2 regions of the Paenibacillus sp. YAE3 genome follow, and region 1 is predicted to be linked to the other one. Evidence: predicted binding sites of a transcription regulator. Region 1 holds the regulator's gene; the other holds the start of a gene.
The links. Region 1 encodes CtsR, which represses protease genes until heat stress. Its sites were predicted from a motif close to ATGGTCAATAAAGGTCAAACA; they were not measured.
Positions count from the first base shown of each region.

Region 2: the regulator CtsR is predicted to act here: its motif matches at 7,461-7,481, upstream of clpP (ATP-dependent Clp endopeptidase proteolytic subunit ClpP).

Region 1 is NZ_BAAIYF010000021.1:54,855-64,895, forward strand. Features, by position in the region: gene pssA (CDP-diacylglycerol--serine O-phosphatidyltransferase) at 1-376, opposite strand, end outside; gene disA (DNA integrity scanning diadenylate cyclase DisA) at 432-1,508, opposite strand; gene radA (DNA repair protein RadA) at 1,521-2,888, opposite strand; gene clpC (ATP-dependent protease ATP-binding subunit ClpC) at 3,135-5,585, opposite strand; gene mcsB (protein-arginine kinase McsB) at 5,682-6,743, opposite strand; gene mcsA (protein-arginine kinase activator protein McsA) at 6,770-7,294, opposite strand; gene AC27KL_RS26880 (CtsR family transcriptional regulator) at 7,323-7,784, opposite strand; gene AC27KL_RS26885 (GNAT family N-acetyltransferase) at 8,373-9,548, opposite strand; partial or broken rRNA gene rrf (5S ribosomal RNA) at 10,026-10,041, opposite strand, start outside.
Region 2 is NZ_BAAIYF010000015.1:87,607-97,647, reverse strand. Features, by position in the region: gene AC27KL_RS24005 (polyamine ABC transporter substrate-binding protein) at 1-108, shown strand, start outside; gene AC27KL_RS24000 (DUF2087 domain-containing protein) at 260-1,447, shown strand; gene AC27KL_RS23995 (PdaC/SigV domain-containing protein) at 1,649-2,755, shown strand; gene nrdF (class 1b ribonucleoside-diphosphate reductase subunit beta) at 2,897-3,853, opposite strand; gene nrdE (class 1b ribonucleoside-diphosphate reductase subunit alpha) at 3,933-6,017, opposite strand; gene nrdI (class Ib ribonucleoside-diphosphate reductase assembly flavoprotein NrdI) at 6,004-6,363, opposite strand; gene clpP (ATP-dependent Clp endopeptidase proteolytic subunit ClpP) at 6,650-7,246, opposite strand; tRNA gene AC27KL_RS23970 (tRNA-Arg) at 7,562-7,636, opposite strand; gene AC27KL_RS23965 (sugar-binding transcriptional regulator) at 7,937-8,989, shown strand; gene gap (type I glyceraldehyde-3-phosphate dehydrogenase) at 9,104-10,041, shown strand, end outside.

The DNA of each region.
Region 1 (10,041 bases):
GCAAACCAATGAAATAGCCCGGAATCCCGGATTGAACGTTAAACCTTGCGAGGCGCAAAGCGCCGCAAATCGGGAAAATGGCCGTCACGGCCCAGATGAGCGCATGGTGCATGCCATGAAAAGAAGTAACGTACATGATAAGTGCGGGTGCAACTCCAAAAGAAATGACATCCGAGAGAGAATCCAGTTCCTTGCCGAATTCACTTTGTGCATTGAGCGCCCGGGCCACCCGGCCGTCCAATCCGTCGCAAAGCATCGCAATAATGATCATGATGGCTGCCAAGCTGAATTTGTTGTCAAAGGCCAGCATAATTCCTACCATTCCGAGAAACAAGTTACCTAACGTAAACATGTTCGGAATTGATTTCGTAAACATTATTTCACCTCGAATTTTTTTAGTACCCCCGTATCATCACTTGATTGTATGGCATTTAAATTTGTCTGTCAATGAACACTTGCTCCTGCAACCGCTTCAAACCTTCCTTGATGTTGCGGGCTCTGACTTCGCCAATTCCATCCACTTCATCCAATTCCTCAATGGTTGCCATCATGATATGCGGCAGCCGTCCGAAACGCTCGACCAAATTATGGATGATGACGTTCGGCAACCGCGGAATTTTGTTCAGGATGCGGTATCCGCGCGGAGCGATCGATTCCTCCGAATTCGCCGCAGAGATCGGATAACCAAGAAGCCGCATGACGTAATGGATATCCAGCAGTTCATCGTCGGTAGCCCGCTTCAGTCCGGATATCATCTCGCGGATTTTGTCGTCGTTGTCTTCGCGGGCGTAATCCTTGTACAGAAGCCATGCTTCCTCTTCCATATTGCTGACGAGCTCTTCCATCTGCATGCTGATCAACCGGCCTTCGTTGCCCAGCTCGTTGATATAGCGCTTGATCTCCATTTTGATGCGCAGCACCATTTCGACCCGCTGAATGACATTGACGACCTCCGGTACCGTCACCAGCTCTTCGAATTCCGATGCCGAGAGGTTGGTAAGCGACTGGTTCAGCACCGCCCGGTATTTTTCCAGCGTTTGGAGCGCCTGGTTCGCCTTCGTCAGAATAACGCCGATTTCCTTCAGCGCATATCGAAGCGTGCCTTGATATAAAGTGATAATGTTGCGGCGTTGCGAAATCGACACGACCAGCTTTCCGGTCTGCTTGGCGACGCGCTCCGCGGTACGGTGGCGGATGCCCGTCTCGGTCGAGGAAATGGAGGAATCCGGAATCAGCTGGGTATTGGCGTACAGAATCCGCTTCAGGTCCTCGCTCAAAATGATCGCTCCGTCCATCTTGGCAAGCTCGTATAGGTAGTTCGGCGAAAAATCGCAGTTGATCGAAAAACCGCCGTCGACCACCTCCATCACTTCCGGACTGTAGCCGACGACAAGCAACCCGCCGGTTTTGGCTCGCAGCACGTTTTCCAGGCCGTCCCGAAACGGGGTGCCTGGTGCAACCAGCTTGAGCAGGTCATTCATTTTATCCAATTGGCTCGGTTCCTTCATCTCTTATGCCCCCTAATCTAACGCGACCGCTAGCGCATCTGCCACGGTATTGATGCCAATGATTTCGATTCCTTTGGGGTGCTTCCACCCCTTTAAGCTTTTTTCCGGCATGATGATCCGTTTGAAGCCGAGCTTCTCGGCTTCCCTTACCCGCTGCTCGGCGCGCGAGACGGCCCGGACTTCGCCGGTCAAGCCTACTTCGCCGAACATCACGTCATACGGTTTTGTCGGAATATCTCGAAAGCTGGAGGCGATGCTGACAGCAATCGCCAAATCGACCGCCGGTTCATCCAGCTTCACGCCTCCGGCTACATTCAAATAGGCGTCCTGGTTCTGGAGGAACATGCCCATCCGTTTCTCCAGCACGGCGATAATAAGCCCCATCCGGTGATGGTCGACGCCCGTGCACATCCGCCGCGGCGACGGAAAATGCGTGGCGGATACAAGCGCCTGGAGCTCGACCAAAACCGGCCGGGTTCCTTCCATGCTGGCCACCACCGTCGAGCCGGCCACCCCAAGCGGACGTTCGGACAGAAACAGTTCGGACGGATTCTCCACTTCCACCAGTCCGGATTCGTTCATTTCGAAAATGCCGATCTCGTTTGTGGACCCGAAGCGGTTCTTCACCGCGCGCAGCAAACGGTACGTATGATGCCGTTCACCTTCAAAATAGAGCACGCAGTCCACCATATGTTCAAGCAGTCGCGGACCCGCGATGGCCCCTTCCTTCGTAACATGCCCGACAAGAACGGTTGCAATGCCCATGCCTTTGGCTACGCGCATGAACCGGGCCGTGCACTCCCTGACCTGGGCCACGCTGCCCGGAGCGCTCGTCACTTCCGGAATGTATACGGTCTGGATGGAGTCGATCACGAGAAACTGCGGTTGAATGCTGTTGATCGCTTCCTCGATCAGATCCATGTTCGTTTCGCAAAGCACGTACAGCTCCGGAGACAAAGCTCCGAGCCGGTCGGCGCGAAGTTTGGTCTGGCGTACCGATTCCTCCCCGGAGATATACAGGACGCGCAGGCCTGACACGGTCAACGCATGCGAGGTTTGCAGCAGCAGCGTCGACTTCCCGATCCCCGGATCGCCGCCGACCAAAATGAGCGACCCCGGCACGATCCCTCCGCCGAGCACGCGGTTCAGCTCGCCGATGCCGGTATGCACGCGCGCTTCATTGCTGCTTTCTATATTTATGATCGAAAGCGCCTTTTCTTTACTATGAAAGAGCGGAGAATTCATTCCCTGCGTTTTAATGACGCTTTCGGTTTCTTCGATCATGGTATTCCAAGCTTGACAACCCGGACATTTGCCATACCATTTGGCAGCCTCATAGCCGCATTCCGTGCAATAAAATTTCGTTTTCGTTTTAGCCATGATCTCTCCTTAGAGGTAATGGATTTTGTCTAAATTTGTCGATCACTCAGAAAATTGGCATTATTATAATTTTACCATTTATTAAGTTTTATCGTAAAGTATTTGAAAAAAGTTTACATAAAGAATAGAGAAACCGTTTTATGGCTTGCATCCTTCCACCAGTATCCCATCACGCAAAAAAGGACTGGCCCGCCGCTAAACCAGCAGCGGGTCAATCCTTTTCATTAAACTAAGCTGTAGCTTTCATTACGCTTCGGACGTTGCGGATACGTTATCCGCTTTTTTCACCGTCAACTCGCCGTTTTCCTCATCGATCACCAGCGAGTCGCCTTTGGCCACCTTGCCGGTCAGCAGCTCTTCGGACAAACGGTCCTCGATATGCTTCTGAATCGCGCGGCGCAGCGGACGGGCACCGAAAGCAGGGTCGTAACCTTCCTTCGCCAGGAACGCTTTGGCCTTGTCGGTCAGCGTAAAGTCCACGTCGTATTCGCGCAGCCGTTTGCGGAGCTCTTCGGCCATCAGCGAAACGATTTCGGCGATGTGCTTCTCTTCCAGCGAGTGGAAGACGATGATTTCGTCGATCCGGTTCAGGAACTCCGGACGGAAGCTTTTCTTCAGCTCGCCCATGACTTTGTCTTTCATGTTGTTGTAGTCGGCGCCGGCATCGTTGACCGCCGTAAAGCCGAGCGTGGAGTTCCGTTTGATCGCTTCCGCCCCAACGTTGGACGTCAGAATGATCAGCGTGTTGCGGAAATCGACCACGCGGCCTTTGGAGTCGGTCAAGCGTCCGTCTTCAAGCACCTGCAGCAGGATGTTGAATACTTCCGGATGCGCCTTTTCGATTTCGTCGAGGAGCACGACGGAATACGGTTTGCGGCGAACCTTCTCGGTCAGCTGGCCGCCTTCCTCGTAACCGACGTATCCCGGAGGCGCTCCGACCAGTCTCGACGTGGAGTGTTTCTCCATGTATTCGGACATGTCGATGCGGATGACCGCATTTTCGTCGCCGAACATCGCTTCCGCAAGGGCGCGTGCCAGCTCGGTTTTACCTACGCCGGTAGGACCGAGGAAAATAAACGAACCGATCGGACGTTTCGGATCCTTCAGGCCGGCGCGGGAGCGGCGAACGGCGCGGCTGACGGCTTTGACCGCCTCTTCCTGGCCGATGACGCGTTCATGGAGAATGTTCTCCATGTTCAGCAGGCGTTCGGTTTCTTCTTCCTTCAGCTTGCGTACCGGAATTCCGGTCCAGCTGGATACCACTTGCGCGATATCCTCCGGCGTTACCTCGGAATCGGTGCGGCCTTGTTTTTCTTTCCATTGGTTTTTGGTGATTTCAAGCTCTTCGCGGATTTTTTGCTCGGTATCGCGAAGCGCCGCCGCTTTTTCGAATTCCTGGCTCTGCACCGCCGAATCCTTTTCCTTGCGGATGTCTTCGAGACGGCTTTCCAGCTCTTTCAGGTTTGGCGGGATCGTGTACGTGTGAAGCCTTACTTTCGAACCCGCCTCGTCGATCAGGTCGATCGCTTTATCCGGCAGGAACCGATCGGAAATGTAGCGGTCGGACAGCTTCACGGCTTCCACGATCGCTTCATCCGTAATTTTCACGCGGTGATGGGCTTCGTAACGGTCGCGCAGGCCGAACAGGATTTGGATCGCTTCTTCCGGGGAAGGCTGATCCACCGTAATCGGCTGGAAGCGACGTTCCAAGGCGGCATCTTTTTCGATGTATTTCCGGTATTCGTCAAGCGTCGTGGCGCCGATGCATTGCAGCTCGCCGCGGGCCAGCGACGGCTTCAGAATGTTCGAGGCGTCGATTGCGCCTTCCGCTCCGCCTGCGCCGATCAGCGTGTGCAGCTCGTCGATGAACAGGATGATATTGCCGGCTTGGCGGATTTCATCCATGATTTTTTTCAGGCGGTCTTCGAATTCGCCGCGGTATTTGGTGCCGGCCACGACCGAACCCATATCGAGGGTCATGACGCGTTTGTCGCGCAGCGTTTCCGGAATTTCGTTGTTGATGATTTTTTGGGCGAGTCCTTCCGCGATCGCGGTTTTACCTACCCCGGGCTCGCCGATCAGTACCGGGTTGTTTTTGGTACGGCGGCTGAGCACTTGAATAACGCGCTCGATTTCGTTGCTCCGTCCGATGACCGGATCCAGGTTGCCCTCTTTGGCAATGGCCGTCAGGTCACGGGCCAGAGAATCCAGCGTCGGCGTGCTGACGTTGGCCTGGGAGCCGTGGTGGCTGGATACGGCCTCGCTGCTGCCAAGCAGCTGCAGCACTTGCTGGCGCGCTTTGTTCAGGCTGATGCCCAAATTGTTCAATACGCGGGCCGCGACGCCTTCCCCTTCGCGGATCAGTCCGAGCAGGATATGCTCCGTACCCACGTAGGTGTGTCCCAGCTTGCGGGCTTCGTCCATGGACAGCTCGATGACTTTTTTGGCGCGCGGAGTGTAGGCGATATTGGTCGGCTGCTCCTGACCTCTGCCGATGAGCGTTTCCACTTCATCCTGGATTTTTTCGAGTCCGAGTCCTAGCCCGATCAATGCCTTCGCGGCAATGCCGTCACCCTCGCGAATCAGCCCAAGCAAAATATGCTCCGTACCGATGTTGTTGTGTCCTAAACGGACGGCTTCCTCCTGAGCGAGTGCCAGCACTTTCTGAGCGCGTTCCGTAAATCTTCCGAACATCATTCTCCTGCACCTCCATGAGTTTGAAATATGATTTCAAGAATTTTTGCATTCTCGTTTCCATCGAATTCTCGTTTGCTTACAGTCTAAAACTTCGGCTCAGGCTTTCGCCAGAGTCTCGCGAATCAACCTTGCCCGGTAAATGTCGCGTTCCTCGCTGTTCATGTCGTGGCCGTATTTTTTTTGCAAAAAACCCGGCTGCGTCATGACGTTCAGTTCGTTCATCACCGGAATGGAAGGTCCCTGCACGATCCCCAGGTCAATCCCCAGACGCACGTCCGATAACCGCTGCCCGGCCTCCTTGGAATCCATGACCTCCGCATACGACAAAATACCGTAAGACCGTTTGATCCGGTCCGTAATGCGCAGTCGCGAATCGTTCATGAGGCGTGCCCGCGCGTTTTTTTCGTGCTCGATGATCTGCAATACGACGCTGTGCAGGTTATCGATGATTTCGTATTCGGTTTGCCCGAGCGTGATCTGGTTGGAGATTTGAAACAGGTTACCTATTGCTTCGCTGCCTTCCCCGTAAATTCCTCTTACGGTCAGGCCGACTTGCGAGACCGCGGACAAAATCCGGTTAATCTGCTGCGTCATCACCAGGGCCGGCAGATGCATCATCACCGATGCCCGGAGTCCTGTTCCCACATTGGTCGGACAGCTGGTCAGGTAGCCGCGCTTATCGTCAAAAGCGTAATCCACCTCGGCTTCGAACAGGTCGTCGATGGCGGTCGCTTTTTCCCAAGCTTCGCGGACCTGGAAGCCCGGGTACAGACATTGGATGCGAAGATGGTCCTCTTCGTTAATCATAATGCTGACCGATTCGTCCTCGCTGATCATGACGGCTCCATTTTGGGACTCGCTTGCGAGGCTTGGGCTGATCAAGTGCTTTTCGACCAGCACCCTTTTGTCGATCGGCTCGATTTCATCCAGCTTGACGGTATAAAACGTCCCTAAAGACTTGAGATTCGGAGTCTCCGCCACTTGGGCCAGACGATTGAGCACTTCCTCCGACTGCTGGCGCGTGGCCAAAAGGGGAAAAGGCATGTGCTGCAGGTTCCGTGCGATCCGTACCCGGCTGCTGATTACGATGTCGGAGTCGCTTGCCGTCCCCCGCATCCATTCGCTCAGCGCTTTCTCGGTAAACCGGAGATTGGGCATCACGCATTCCTCCTTAAGCGAATACTTTACTGTCCTGACATTTCTTTTTCAAGCGTTCTGATTCGATCCCGAAGCTGGGCGGCTTCCTCGAATTCCTCCTGTTGGATACGCCGCTGAAGCTCGAGCTTCAAATCGTCGATTTGACGTTTCAATTGAATCCTGCTGCCGCTTCTTTTCGGTACTTTACCGACGTGGACGGTGTTCCCGTGCACCCTTTTGAACAAAGGATCGAGGCGGTCGCCAAAATATTTATAACAGGAGCTGCAGCCGAACCGGCCAATTTTGCTGAACTGGGTATACGTCATTCCGCATTCCTCGCACCGCAGGGATTGGGGGGTTTTGACGCTGCTGGCCATCCCTTTGCCCGCGGTTTCAAAATCGAGCAGCCCCGATAGCAAGCTGTGTATGGAGAACCCTCCCGAGGTACCGGGAAGCATCTCTCCTCTTTCCCTTGCGCAAGTTTCGCAAATGTGAAATTCATTTTTTTCGCCGTTTACGATTTTGGTGAAATGCAGCGTCGCGGGTCTTTTACCGCATTCTTGGCATAACATATTGCTGTACCTCCTTTTCCCTGTAGACTTATTTGCCTAACAAAGAAATCAGCATCGCCTTCATCAATCTTGCACGTAATTCATCCCTGTACGGAAGTTTGACCATCAAAGCCTCCCTGGAAACGGCCGCCCGCATCATGTTCGCTTCACGTTTGGTGAGAACCCGGGCCTCCTCCAGCTGGTAGATGAGCCCTTCCGCGACCGTCTGGTCGATGGTATCGCCAATCGTCTGATGCAGATGAGTATGAAGCGCCGAATATTGCGGAAGATCGATGCGCCGAATCCGGATGTATCCGCCGCCTCCGCGCTTGCTTTCCACGAGATAACCTTTTTCCAGCGTAAAGCGGGTGCTTATGACATAATTGATTTGGGAAGGCACGCAAGAAAAATGGTCCGCCAAATCATTACGCTGTATTTCGATCAAACCGTTGGGACTCTCATGCAAAATACTCTTCAGATATTGTTCAATAACATCAGAGATATTACGCATCGTTCATCCTCCACTTGGTTCAGGATTTTGCTTCCGCCCGGTTCCAGACTTCGCGCAAAATCCGCGTATTGCTTGCAGAAAGCCAAGCCGAGTTACCCCATATTCGCGGCCGATGATCCCGGTATTTACTATGGACATTAACCAATGAGCCGTCATGCGAACCGTAACCCCACAAGCCGCAACGGACCGGCAGGGTCTTCAGCAGCGCATGGTTAGTGTAACTTCAGACCATTCGGATCATACATAAACTGTAGGATTCCAACAGTATATGCATGTTTGATCAATAATTGACTTTGACTTTCTTTGACTATATTATAACACATTCTCGCATTTTGCCAAGGGGCGCCCGTAAAATTGCTCCGCAAGCGGTATGTTACGCCGTTTTGCCTTTCCCAGCATCTTTTATCATTTTTGACCTTTTTGCTTTATTCCATCCCTATAAGCGTACAAGAATATCGCATTTCGTGCGAATTGCTTTAAAGACAGGCAACCGTCCCTTGTTTCCGTGCTTTTATGCCTCATTTCGGGAATAAAAAACTCCCCTGCATTCATGCAGGAGAGTCAAGCATCCGGCGGCCCGAAAATATTTTAGAAAAAGTCCAACAAAAAGGTTCGGCCAATGGGGATCACCCGTTCTAAGTATGCTACTGCTTCCGGCTCCCCCGCCAACCTTCCCATGTTCAACAACTCGCCGGGACGTTTGTAACCGAGCATCATCGCAGTCAACGTCTGGATATCCAAGCTTAGCTGTACGGGTTCCGCCGGATCTGCGGCCGTTACGGCTGCTGTTCCCTCCGGAGACAACGCGATTTTCCACTTTCCTTCGTTCCAAGGGGCGTAAGGGTCCTGAATCTGAACCGTCCATGCCTGCTCCTTTCCGTCGTTTTGGAAGGCATATGCCTCAATGAAGCCGGGAACGTTCACGATCCGGGCCATCCCGAACGGAACGATTTCCTGCGTAATTCGCGGATCCGCCAGCATATATGTCAAACCGTCATCCACCGGCATCTGATCGAGCACGGTTTGCTTGATCATGGAATCGTGATTGCCGATAAACGTCCATAACGCCTGTCTGGCTTCTTCCGTCAGGTAAATAAACTCGTACACCTGCATTTCTTGCTTCTGGACTTTATATAAGAGGAAACCTTGCGGTTCGCCCGCTGAATCGTAATATACGGCCGTTTGGTCCTCTTCGTCGTTCAGGATGGCATGCTTCCAGCGGTCTTCATCCCGAACCATCATGCCGTTGTAACGGCTGGCGTAAGCTTCATAGACACGGTTTAAAACCGAGATATCCGTCACGCCGCGGCGAACGGTGCCCTCCGTAACTTGTTTGGCGGGCAGTTTTTCCGTAGGAATGACGTATTTTTTAAAATCGCTGAACATTTCCCAGCCGAATTTACGGTAAAACGCAAACGAAAACGGATGCAGCATAGAGATCAGCTTTCCGGATTCGTTCATCACTTGCAGCGAATGGGTAAGCAACTGCTTCACCAAACCCTGCCTCCGGTATTCGGGCCATGTGGCCACGCCGGCTACCCCGGACATCGGCATTTTTTTGCCGTTGACGAAAATGTCCACGTTGAGCAGACCCAGCTTGGCGCTTAGACGCCCCTCTTCATCAAACATGCCCCATGTATTTTCGGGCTTGAATCGTTTCCTGGCTTTCTCCTTCGCCTCCGCGGTCATCCGGTATTGAAAGGCGTATTCGCCCAGCTCTATCGCGGCATCGAATTCTTCCGGTTTTAATGTCCTGATCTCCATCCCGTTTCACCTCGCTATGTATTCGTAAAACGATAAATCAAATAAAGCAATTGCACTTTCTGTGGATTACACATCGAGTATGTCAAACAGGCCTGGCAAAGTCAATGAATTACCCACAAGATTAGGAATTCTAAAGACGGCGGCGGGGCTTTTAAGCATAAATTAGAACAAAACCTGTGAATGATGGGGATGAATTTGTGAATTTGTGGACGAAATTTTAAGGACAAGCAGATGGGGTGTGTGCGAGTGGGATAAGTATGTGCACAAAATGAAAATAAAAGATCGGTATTGTCGCTTTTTCTGTGGATGGCCCAAATGCGTTACGGATCATCCACAGCGCAATCGGGAATATGTGCATGAAATCCGCGTGAAAACCGGAATATTGGTGCCTTATCCACTGTGAAATCATAAATCGCGATTCTTTATCCACAGTAAATAAAAAAACCACCGTCGATTGTTCATCAACAGTGGTTCTTCGCTTGGCAGCGTCCTA
Region 2 (10,041 bases), on a different contig from region 1:
AACCTGTCCGAAGAAGAACTGAAACGCACCGAATGGCTCGGCGACGTCGGCGAGACCCTTCAGGTCTACGACCGTTACTGGACCGAACTGAAAAGCGGGCGGGAATAACCGTCAATCGTGATTAAAGCATATGAAACAAGGCCCCTTTCCATCAGGAAAGGGGCTTTTTGCGTGCTGAAACAAAAGGAAATTTGATAAAACATAGACAATAATATAAAATGTCTAATATATAATAAATAATTCAGGAGGTTGTTTATTGGTGGAAAGCGTTTCGGATGAATTGCTGAATGCGGATATTCATGATTTGAAGAGGGGGTACAAAGAGGATTCCCTGCTGGACACGTACACATGCCTTGTCTGCGGATACCAAACGGAAAAGGGGATCGTCTACCAGGAAGCGGGCGTGTTCTACGAAGCGGAAAAATCGATGCGCCGCCACATTCAGCAACAACATCATTCCATGCTCGATTACTTGCTTAGCCTGGATAAAAAAATGACAGGACTGACCGATTTGCAGCGCAAGCTGATCGGTTATTTCCATCAGGGGCTCACAGATCACGACATCATTGCCGAGTTGGACGGAGGGAGCACTTCCACGATCCGCAACCACCGTTTTATGCTGCGCGAGAAAATGAAGCAGGCCAAATTGTTTCTGGCGGTCATGGAGCTGATGGAGGAAGGCGGAAAAAATGCCGGCCGGACGGCTTCCATCCCATCCAAGCCATCCCAGTCCAAGCTGCCGGGAGCGCCGGGCATATCCGAAGACGAACGGGAGAAGATCATAAGCAAATATTTTACGGCCGGGCCGGAAGGCCCGCTGACTTCGTTTCCGAAGCAGGAGAAACGCAGGCTGGCCGTGCTGAGTCACATTGCCGGCGATTTCGAGGCAGGGCATACCTATACGGAGCATGAGGTAAATCAGATCCTGGAAGCCCGTTTCGGGGATTACGTCACGCTGCGCAGATTTTTAATCGAATACGGTTTTTTGGACCGCAAGCCGGACGGAAGCCAATATTGGGCCAAACAGCCTGAAAACCAAGGAAAGGGGAAGAAAAACATGAAGGACCAACAACGCAGAAAAGAATTGGTCAACGAATATATGAACACGCCGCGTCCGATGGGGGTGTTTCAAATCCGCAACAAGCAAAGCGGCAAAATCTACGTGACCAGCAGCACCAACATGCCCGGCGCGATAAACGGCCAGAAGGCGAAGCTGGCTTCGAACTACCACGTCAGTCCCGAATTGCAAAAGGATTGGAAAGAGCTTGGCGAGGATGCCTTTGCCTTCGAAATTTTGGAGGAGCTGCGCCCCGACCCGCAGTCGCCCAACGATCTCGAGCAGCAGAGGGTATACAAGGAAAAGGTGGCCCAGATGGAGAAAGCGTGGCTGGAAAAACTTCAGCCTTACGACGAGAAGGGCTATAACCGGCGTCCCCGGGCCAAATAAACATCGGCAGAGCAGCGGCTCCCAAACAAAGCCGGAGAAATGAACAAATTTATACTTTTTCCTATGGTTAACGACAATACTGTAACCGTGTTTGTCATCTATTGCCATGGCAAGTTTTATATAATCGTTCCATGGGTAATAAAAGTAATCGTTCATATGACTAGCATATACGGCAATGTGTGGAGAGAGGGGATTTTAAGGATGAACAAAGGAATGAAGTGGGGAGCGGCCGTGCTGGCCGCCGGCGTGCTGTTTGGCGGAGCAAGCGTAACGGGAGGAAACGTGCAGGCGGCTCCTGCAGGCAAAACGGCAGCCAAGCAAAACGCCCAGCCTGCGGTAACGCTGAAGGCTAACGGCAAAACGCTGACGCAGCAGGGGAAAATCGTCAACGGCAACACGATGATTCCGATCACGGTGCTTCGCGACGCATTGGGCCTGCCGCTTCATTATAATCCGGGAACGAAAACGTACAGCGTCGGCAGCGGCATCATGAAGCTGAATCTGGAGGTATCCGATTACGGCGTCAGCACCAATCTGAACGGCTACTCCATTTACGATAACAGCGGCAGCGACCAGTATGAGGCAAAGAACCTGAACGGCCACTTGTACGTGCCTTTCAAGCTTCTGGGCGATTATATGGGCATCAAGGGGACGTGGAATCCTTCCCTGAAGTCCCTGGAACTCGGCAAGCAGACGATGAACAAAATCGGCATCACAAGCGAAACGGTCACGAAAACCAACAAAAACGCGAGCATCGTCATCCATTATCCGAAAGTGAGAGGGCTTGGCGAGGACGTAGAGCAGAAGATCAATGCCGTATTTAAGGAAAAAGCGGAGCAATTCGCAAAAAGCAGCGAGGAGCAGGCAAGCCATCGGGACGGCAAGATCGAACACACGTACGACTTCGTGCAAAACTTTGCGGTAACGTTTAACCGCGAGGGAGTGCTGAGCATCGTCACGGACCAATACGGCTACACGGGCGGCGCGCACGGCGGCACGTTCCGTGAAGGCCTGACCTTCTCCCTGAAGGACGGCAAACAGCTCGGATTGGACGATCTGCTGAAGGCCGCGCCGGATTACAAGCAAAAACTCGATCGCATGCTGAAGCAAAAAACGAAGGACACGGCATTTAGCGACGTTACCGCCGGCCTGAAGGACCAACCCGATTTCTATCTAAAAGAGGGAGGTTTCGCAATCTTCTACCAGCAGTACGAAATCGCGCCTTACGCGGCAGGTTTTCCGACGTATGCCTTCAGCTTCGGCGAGCTGCTTCCGAAAGGAACCGACCCGTTCGCGGCGTTTAAATAACGGTTTAGAGTTTCGGGAAAAAGCGGCATAGGGTAATATCCCTTCCCGCTTTGTTGAATACGTGTGACCGTCGTGAAAGTTAACTCTTATAGATTAAAAAAAGCCCGCTATGCATAGCATAGCGGGCTTTCGTTATTGGAATTATACGTTAAAAATGAAGTCCTCGTCGGACAGCGGTTCGATGTTGATCGCGCGCACGTAGCCGTTGCCTTTTTTCGAGAAAAAGTCGTGCTGCTTCGTATGCGTGCTGATGCCGTTAAACACGATCGGGTTGATCGGCTCTTCAGGGAAATGAGGCTCGAAGCCGAGGTTCATCAGCGCTTTGTTGGCGTTATAGCGGACGTAGGTTTTGACTTCCTCCTGCAAACCGATCGGAGCGTACAATGCATCGGTGTAGACGACCTCGTTCTGATACAGCGTCTCCAGCAGCTCATACAGCTCTTTTTGCAGCTGAGCTTGTTCCTCAGGGGTAAACGTCTGGAACAGCTCTTGGGCGAGCAGGCCGACGTACAGGCCGTGTATGCTCTCGTCCCGGATGATGAGGTCAATGATTTCGCCGCTGCTCGTCATTTTGCCTTGGCCGGCGAGATAGAGCGGATAGAAGAAGCCGCTGTAGAACAGGTAGCTTTCCAGGAAAACCGAAGCGGCCATGGCCCGGTACAGGTCCTGATCGGAGTTGATGTTTTTGTACCAGGACTCGATTTGCTTCGCTTTGAACTGCAGCTGCTCGTTTTCTTCGACCCAGCGGAAAATCGCGTCGATTTCCTCCGTCGAGGCGAGCGTCGTGAAAATGCTGCTGTAGGATTTGGCATGGATCTGCTCCATCATGGACATGAAGCCGAGTACAGCCTTGCGCTGCAGCCCTTCGACATGCTCCAGGATCTTCGGCATGCCTACGCCGCCCTGCAGCGTGTCAAGCAGCGTCAAGCCGCCGAGGACATGCTTGTAGACCGTACGCTCGTCGTCCGTCATTTTGATCCAGTCCATTTTGTCGTCGGACAGGGGGATTTCGTCGTCGGTCCAGAACTGCATAATGTTTTGCTGCCAGAACATCAACGTAAAATCGTCGTCCGGCCGGTTCCAGTTTACTGCTTTCATTAGGCGATAGCTCCTTTATATTAAGAAGGCAACGAGGGACCCGAGGTCCCTGCGATTGCCTTGCCGTATGATCAATTTTTTAGACTGCGCAGCTTGTGCACTCTTCGATGGACAGCTTTTTCGTCCGGGTGTAATAAAGCGATTTGAGCCCCTTCTGGGCGGCGTATACGTAAAAACGGGACAGCTCGCGGGTCGACACGGTGCTGTTGACATGAAGTACGGTCGAAATGCCTTGATCCACGTGCTGCTGAATCGCGGCGATCATGTCGATCAGGCGGAACTGGTCGATGTTGTAGGCCGATTTGTAGTACCACTGCGTCTCCGCGCTCAGGAACGGCATCGGATAGTAGGTCGTCGAATTTGCGTATGTACGCGTTTCGATGTGTTCGACGATCGGCATGACGCTGGACGTGGCGTTTTGGATGTACGAAATGCTTTGCGTCGGCGCAATTGCCAAACGGTAGGCATGGTACAAGCCGTGTTTTTGCACTTGCTCCTTCAGGCGGGCCCAATCCTCTGGAGTTGGGATTTCGATGCCTTCAAACAGCTTCTGAACGCGTTCAGACGTCGGACGGAAGTCCGTCTCGAGATACTTGTCGAAGTACGTGCCTTTGGCGTATTCGGATTTTTCGAAATCCTTGAACGTAACGCCGCGGTCGCGGGCGATCTCCATGCTTTTTTCGATGGAGTAGAAGTTCATCATCATGAAAAACGTGCTGGCGAACTCTCTGGCTTCCGCGCTTTCGTAGGCGATTTTGTTTTTCGCAAGGTAACCGTTCAAATTCATGGCTCCGAGTCCGACGGAATGCAGCTCGCTGTTCGCGCGCTGTACGCCTGGGGCGTTTTCGATCTTGGACAGGTCGCTGACCACCGTCAAGGCTTCGATGCCGACATGGACGGAATCCTTCACCTTGCGCTGTTCCATCACGTTGACGATGTTCAGGGACGCCAGGTTGCAGCTGATGTCGCGGCGGATGATGTCTTCGATGCCGTAGTCGTTGATTTCCGACGTCTCCTGCAGCTGGAAGATCTCCGTGCACAGGTTGGACATTTTGATCTGGCCGATATCCTTCAGCGCATGCACGCGGTTGGCGTTCGTTTTGTTCACGATGTAAGGATAACCGGATTCCAGCTGGGTGGAAGCGATTTTCGTCAGCATGTCGCGCGCGCTCATCACCGTTTTTTTGGTGACTTGGTCGTTGGCAAGCAGCTCCTCGTACATCTCGTCCATGTCAAGGTCGTCCAAATGTTTGCCGTAGGCTTTGTAGACGGAATATGGACCGAATACGACGAGGGGCTTGTTTTGAGCGGCAAGCTCATAAAATTTGTTCGGAATGATGAGTCCGATGGACAACGTTTTGATTCTCAGTTTTTCGTCGGCGTTGATTTTTTTCGAATCCAGGAATTCGATGACGTCCCAGCCGAAAATGTTGTAGTATCCGGCGCCCGATCCTTTGCGTTGGCCCATCTGGTCGGCATAAGAAAAGGCATCCTCCATGAGTTTGAGCACGGGCATGATGCCTTTAGCCGCTCCGGCTACCCCTTTGATCGGTTCTCCGCGTCCGCGAAGCTTCGAGAGGTTCACCGCCACGCCGCCGCCGATTTTGGACAGCTGCATGCAGGTTCCGAGCACGTAGTTGATCGAGTTGAGGGAGTCGTCCATTTCCAGAAGGAAACAGGAGACCAGCTCGCCGCGGCGGCTTTTGCCCGCGTTCAGGAAGGTCGGCGTCGCCGGCTGCAAGCGCTGGTCGATCATGGCTTCCGCGATCCGCAGCGCCTTCCCGATGTCCCCGTCTCCCAGATGCAGGGCCACGATGGCCACCCGGTCCGGATACTGCTCGAGGTACATCGTTTTGTCGTTCGTCTTCATCGCGTAGTCCTTGTAGAACTTCGAGATCGCCATGTAGGACTGGAACTGGAAGTCGCTGCTTGCCGTCAGGTTAAACACGGATTCGACTTCTTCGTACGTGTATTTTTCAAACACGTTTTCGTAATAGTCGTTTTGGATCAGGTAGTCGAGTTTTTCCCGGAGGGAACCGAACTTCATCGTGTCCTTCTCGACTTCTTCCATAAAGGCTGCGACCGCTTCTTTATCCTTGGAAAGCTGGAAATAACCGTCAGCCCCCCGCTGCATCAATTCGTTGTTCAATTCAATATGCTTCAATAGTCCGCACCCTTTCAACAAAAGTTTCTATATCCTGCGTTGTTCCCGACAGCTCGAATTTCGTGAGGATCGGCACATCGTACATTTCGGAGATCGCGTCCGCGCTTTTGGCGAAGCGGGGGCCCCAGTTCCGGTTCCCGCTGGCCGATACGCCACGCAGCATTTTGCTGTTGCGGGACAGGAACGATTTTACCTTCTCGGGGACCTGCCCGAAACCGGTCGTGTATGTCACGAGCACGTAAGGCTCGTCGATTTCATCCTTTTCGGCGATCGACACGCTCCGCATATTCAGCTTGTTTATGAAACGTCTGACATTCCCTGTCTTGGAATCGTAGACAACCAGCATACTCTATCACTCCTACCGAATCTTTGCAAAAAAAACGACGCTGCGTCCTTAGGCGAATGCAAGTCGTAATAGGTTATATATGATGTTTGGGATCAATATGTAGTTGGTAAATTGAATTTTACATCAATATATTGGGTTCGTCAATGGACAAATGACGAATTCCCTATGAGAGCGGTTGCGCTAGAACAGGTAGAATCGGCGGCAGGGCGCGGCAAAAAAGGGCTCCCGAAAGATCAAAAAAAGATCTTTTCGGGAGCCCTTGGCGTCCTGCATCTAGATATGGTGTTTAGACGCTTTTGACCGGAGGATGCTCAAGCACTTTATCGATAATGCCGTATTCAGCTGCATCCTGCGCGCTCATGAAGTAGTCGCGGTCGGTGTCGCGTTCGATGCGCTCCAGCGGTTGGCCTGTACGTTCGGCCAGGATACGGTTCAGCGTGTCGCGCATTTTCAAAATGCGGCGGGCGCGGATTTCGATATCCGTTGCTTGTCCTTGGGCACCGCCCAAAGGCTGGTGAATCATGATCTCGCTGTTCGGCAGCGCGTAGCGTTTGCCTTTGGCGCCTGCATTCAGCAGGAACGCGCCCATGGAAGCGGCCAGGCCCACGCAGATGGTGGACACATCCGGCTTGATGTATTGCATCGTATCGAAAATCGCCATGCCGGCCGTGATGGAACCGCCTGGGCTGTTGATGTAGAGGTGGATGTCTTTGTCAGGGTCTTCGGCAGCCAGGAAAAGCAGCTGGGCAATGATCGAATTGGCTACCACGTCGTTGACATCGGATCCCAGGAAAATGATGCGGTCTTTCAAAAGGCGGGAATAGATGTCGTAGGCGCGTTCGCCGCGGTTGCTTTGTTCAACGACCATAGGTATATAACTCACGTGGAAAACCTCCCTATATAGATGGATATGCGGATGCTGCAACATTTCGTCCCGGACCGCCGGGCAACGGGGAAAGCAACGGGCCGGACCATCGGGTCCATGCCGCTCCCGGTCGAACGCGATCCTTGAATGTTTGCAGCGTCCTTGGATCAACTATCGATGATTCTATACTTACTCTTACCGTATTAACCACATGATAAACAATTTCGAACAAAAAGTCAAAGAAAGTCAAACTCAGGGCAAAAAAAATAGCCATGATTGGCTTTGGTTGTTGAGGTTAATCATATGGTAGATGCTTTTCATTAAAAAATAAAATGGCGCGCCCGCGAGGAATTGAACCTCGATCTCAGGCTCCGGAGGCCTGCGTCATATCCATTGGACCACGGGCGCATATTTCAAATGCTGCTTCAATCGGATTTCCGGAAGGCCGCAGCCTCATATATTCCGTACAGCAAGAGTTATTATATGATAAATTTTGCGGAATTGCAAGCGGATGTTTTGAAACCGTGAAAAATAGCCCGCAAACGCCTGTATAAGAGGAAAGAATAATGTGAAGGATAGACGGTGGACTACTTGCAACAAGGGGTGAAATTGAGTAGAATATAAGTGGGACTTAAATCGTTACCGTGGGACGTTTTAGGGCCAGGGAGCAGGAGAGACGGAAGTTGAAGTTGCAGGAGTGGAGAGCAAATGCGGAAAATATTAGAGATACAAAAGCAGCTTCTGCCTGATCTCATGGACGTGCTCAAGACAAGGTACAACATTCTCCATCAGATCATGCTCTCGGAGCTGATCGGCCGGCGTACGCTGGCGGCCTCGCTGCATATGACGGAGCGGGTGCTGCGCGCCGAGACGGATCTATTGAAAGCCCAGGGGCTTATCGAAATCGAAAGCTCCGGCATGAGGATCAGCGAAGCTGGGCGAAGGCTGCTGGAAGAGATGGGCCCGATGGCCAAGGAACTGTTCGGACTGAACGAGCTGAGCGAGAAAATCCGCCGTACATACGGCCTGAGGAAGGTCGTCGTCGTGCCGGGGGATTGCGAAGCATCGCCGCTGACGAAGCGCGATCTCGGCCGCGAAGGGGCGAAGGCGCTGCTCGGCGTCATGAATCAGGAAGACACGATTGCCGTCACGGGAGGTTCCACGCTGGCCGCGGTGGCGGAGGAACTCAATCCGCATGCTTCCGTCTCGATGAAAAACAGCTGGTTCGTTCCGGCGAGGGGCGGACTTGGCGAAAGCGTGGAGTTTCAGGCGAATACGATCGCTTCGACCATGGCCAAACGCGTAGGCGCCCAATACCGGCTGCTGCATGTCCCCGATCTGCTGAGCGACGATGCTTACCAATCGCTTGTGCAGGACCGCAATATCCAGGAAATCGTGGACGTAATCCGCAGGTGCCGCATCATCATGCACGGCATCGGCGACGCGATGGAGATGACCCGGAGAAGAAGGCTGGATCCGGCCGCAGCGGAGGAGATTCAGCGGGAAGGCGCGGTAGCGGAGTCTTTCGGCTATTATTTTAACGAGCAAGGCGAAGTGGTTCATCGCATGATTACGCTGGGCCTCCGGCTGGAGGACATTATCCGGACGGAGATCGTGATCGGCATTGCCGGCGGGAAAGACAAAGCGACGGCCATCCATTCCGTGCTGAGGTTCGGCCACGAGGACATTCTCGTGACGGATGAGGCGGCGGCGGTCGAAATCTGCAGGCAGATCGACGAACAAGGCAAGGAAGGGCATTAACCCCGTTATCAACACAGGCGCAATTGCCTGTTTTGAATAAATCATGAATGTTGCCTTCCGGCTTGCCGGCATGACAAACATTCACAAAATAAGAAACTTTGGGAGGACTATTCAATGAGTGTAAAAGTAGGCATTAACGGTTTTGGACGTATCGGACGACTCGCATTCCGCCGCATTCAAAATGTGGAAGGCATCGAAGTTGTAGCAATCAACGACTTGACTGATGCTAAAATGTTGGCTCATTTGCTTAAATATGATACGACGCAAGGCAAATTCGACGGGGACATCGAAGTTCATGACGGTTACTTCAAAGTAAACGGCAAAGAAGTCAAAGTTCTTGCGAACCGCAACCCTGAAGAACTTCCTTGGGGCGAGCTTGGCGTTGACATCGTTCTGGAGTGCACAGGTTTCTTCACGACGAAAGAAAAAGCCGAGCTTCACCTGAAAGGCGGAGCGAAAAAAGTCGTAATCTCCGCTCCTGCGACAGGCGACATGAAAACGATCGTTTACAACGTAAACCATGAAACACTGGACGGAACCGAAACGGTTATCTCCGGCGCTTCCTGCACAACGAACTGCCTGGCTCCAATGGCTAAAACGCTCAACGACAAGTTCGGCATCGTATCCGGCCTGATGACGACGATCCACGCTTACACAGGCGACCAAAACACGCTGGACGCTCCGCATCCAAAAGGCGACTTCCGCCGCGCTCGCGCCGCTGCCGAGAACATCATTCCTAACTCCACTGGCGCTGCAAAAGCAATCGGCCTGGTGCTTCCTGAGCTGCAAGGCAAACTGGACGGCGCCGCTCAACGCGTGCCTGTACCAACAGGTTCCCTGACTGAGCTCGTTACGGTTCTGAACAAGAAAGTAACGGCTGATGAAGTCAACGCAGCCATGAAAGAAGCATCCGACCCAGAAACTTACGGCTACACCGAAGACGAAATCGTATCTTCCGACATCAAAGGCATCACGTTCGGTTCGCTCTTCGACGCAACTCAAACCAAAGTGCTGACTGTAGGCGACCAACAGCTGGTAAAAACCGTTGCTTG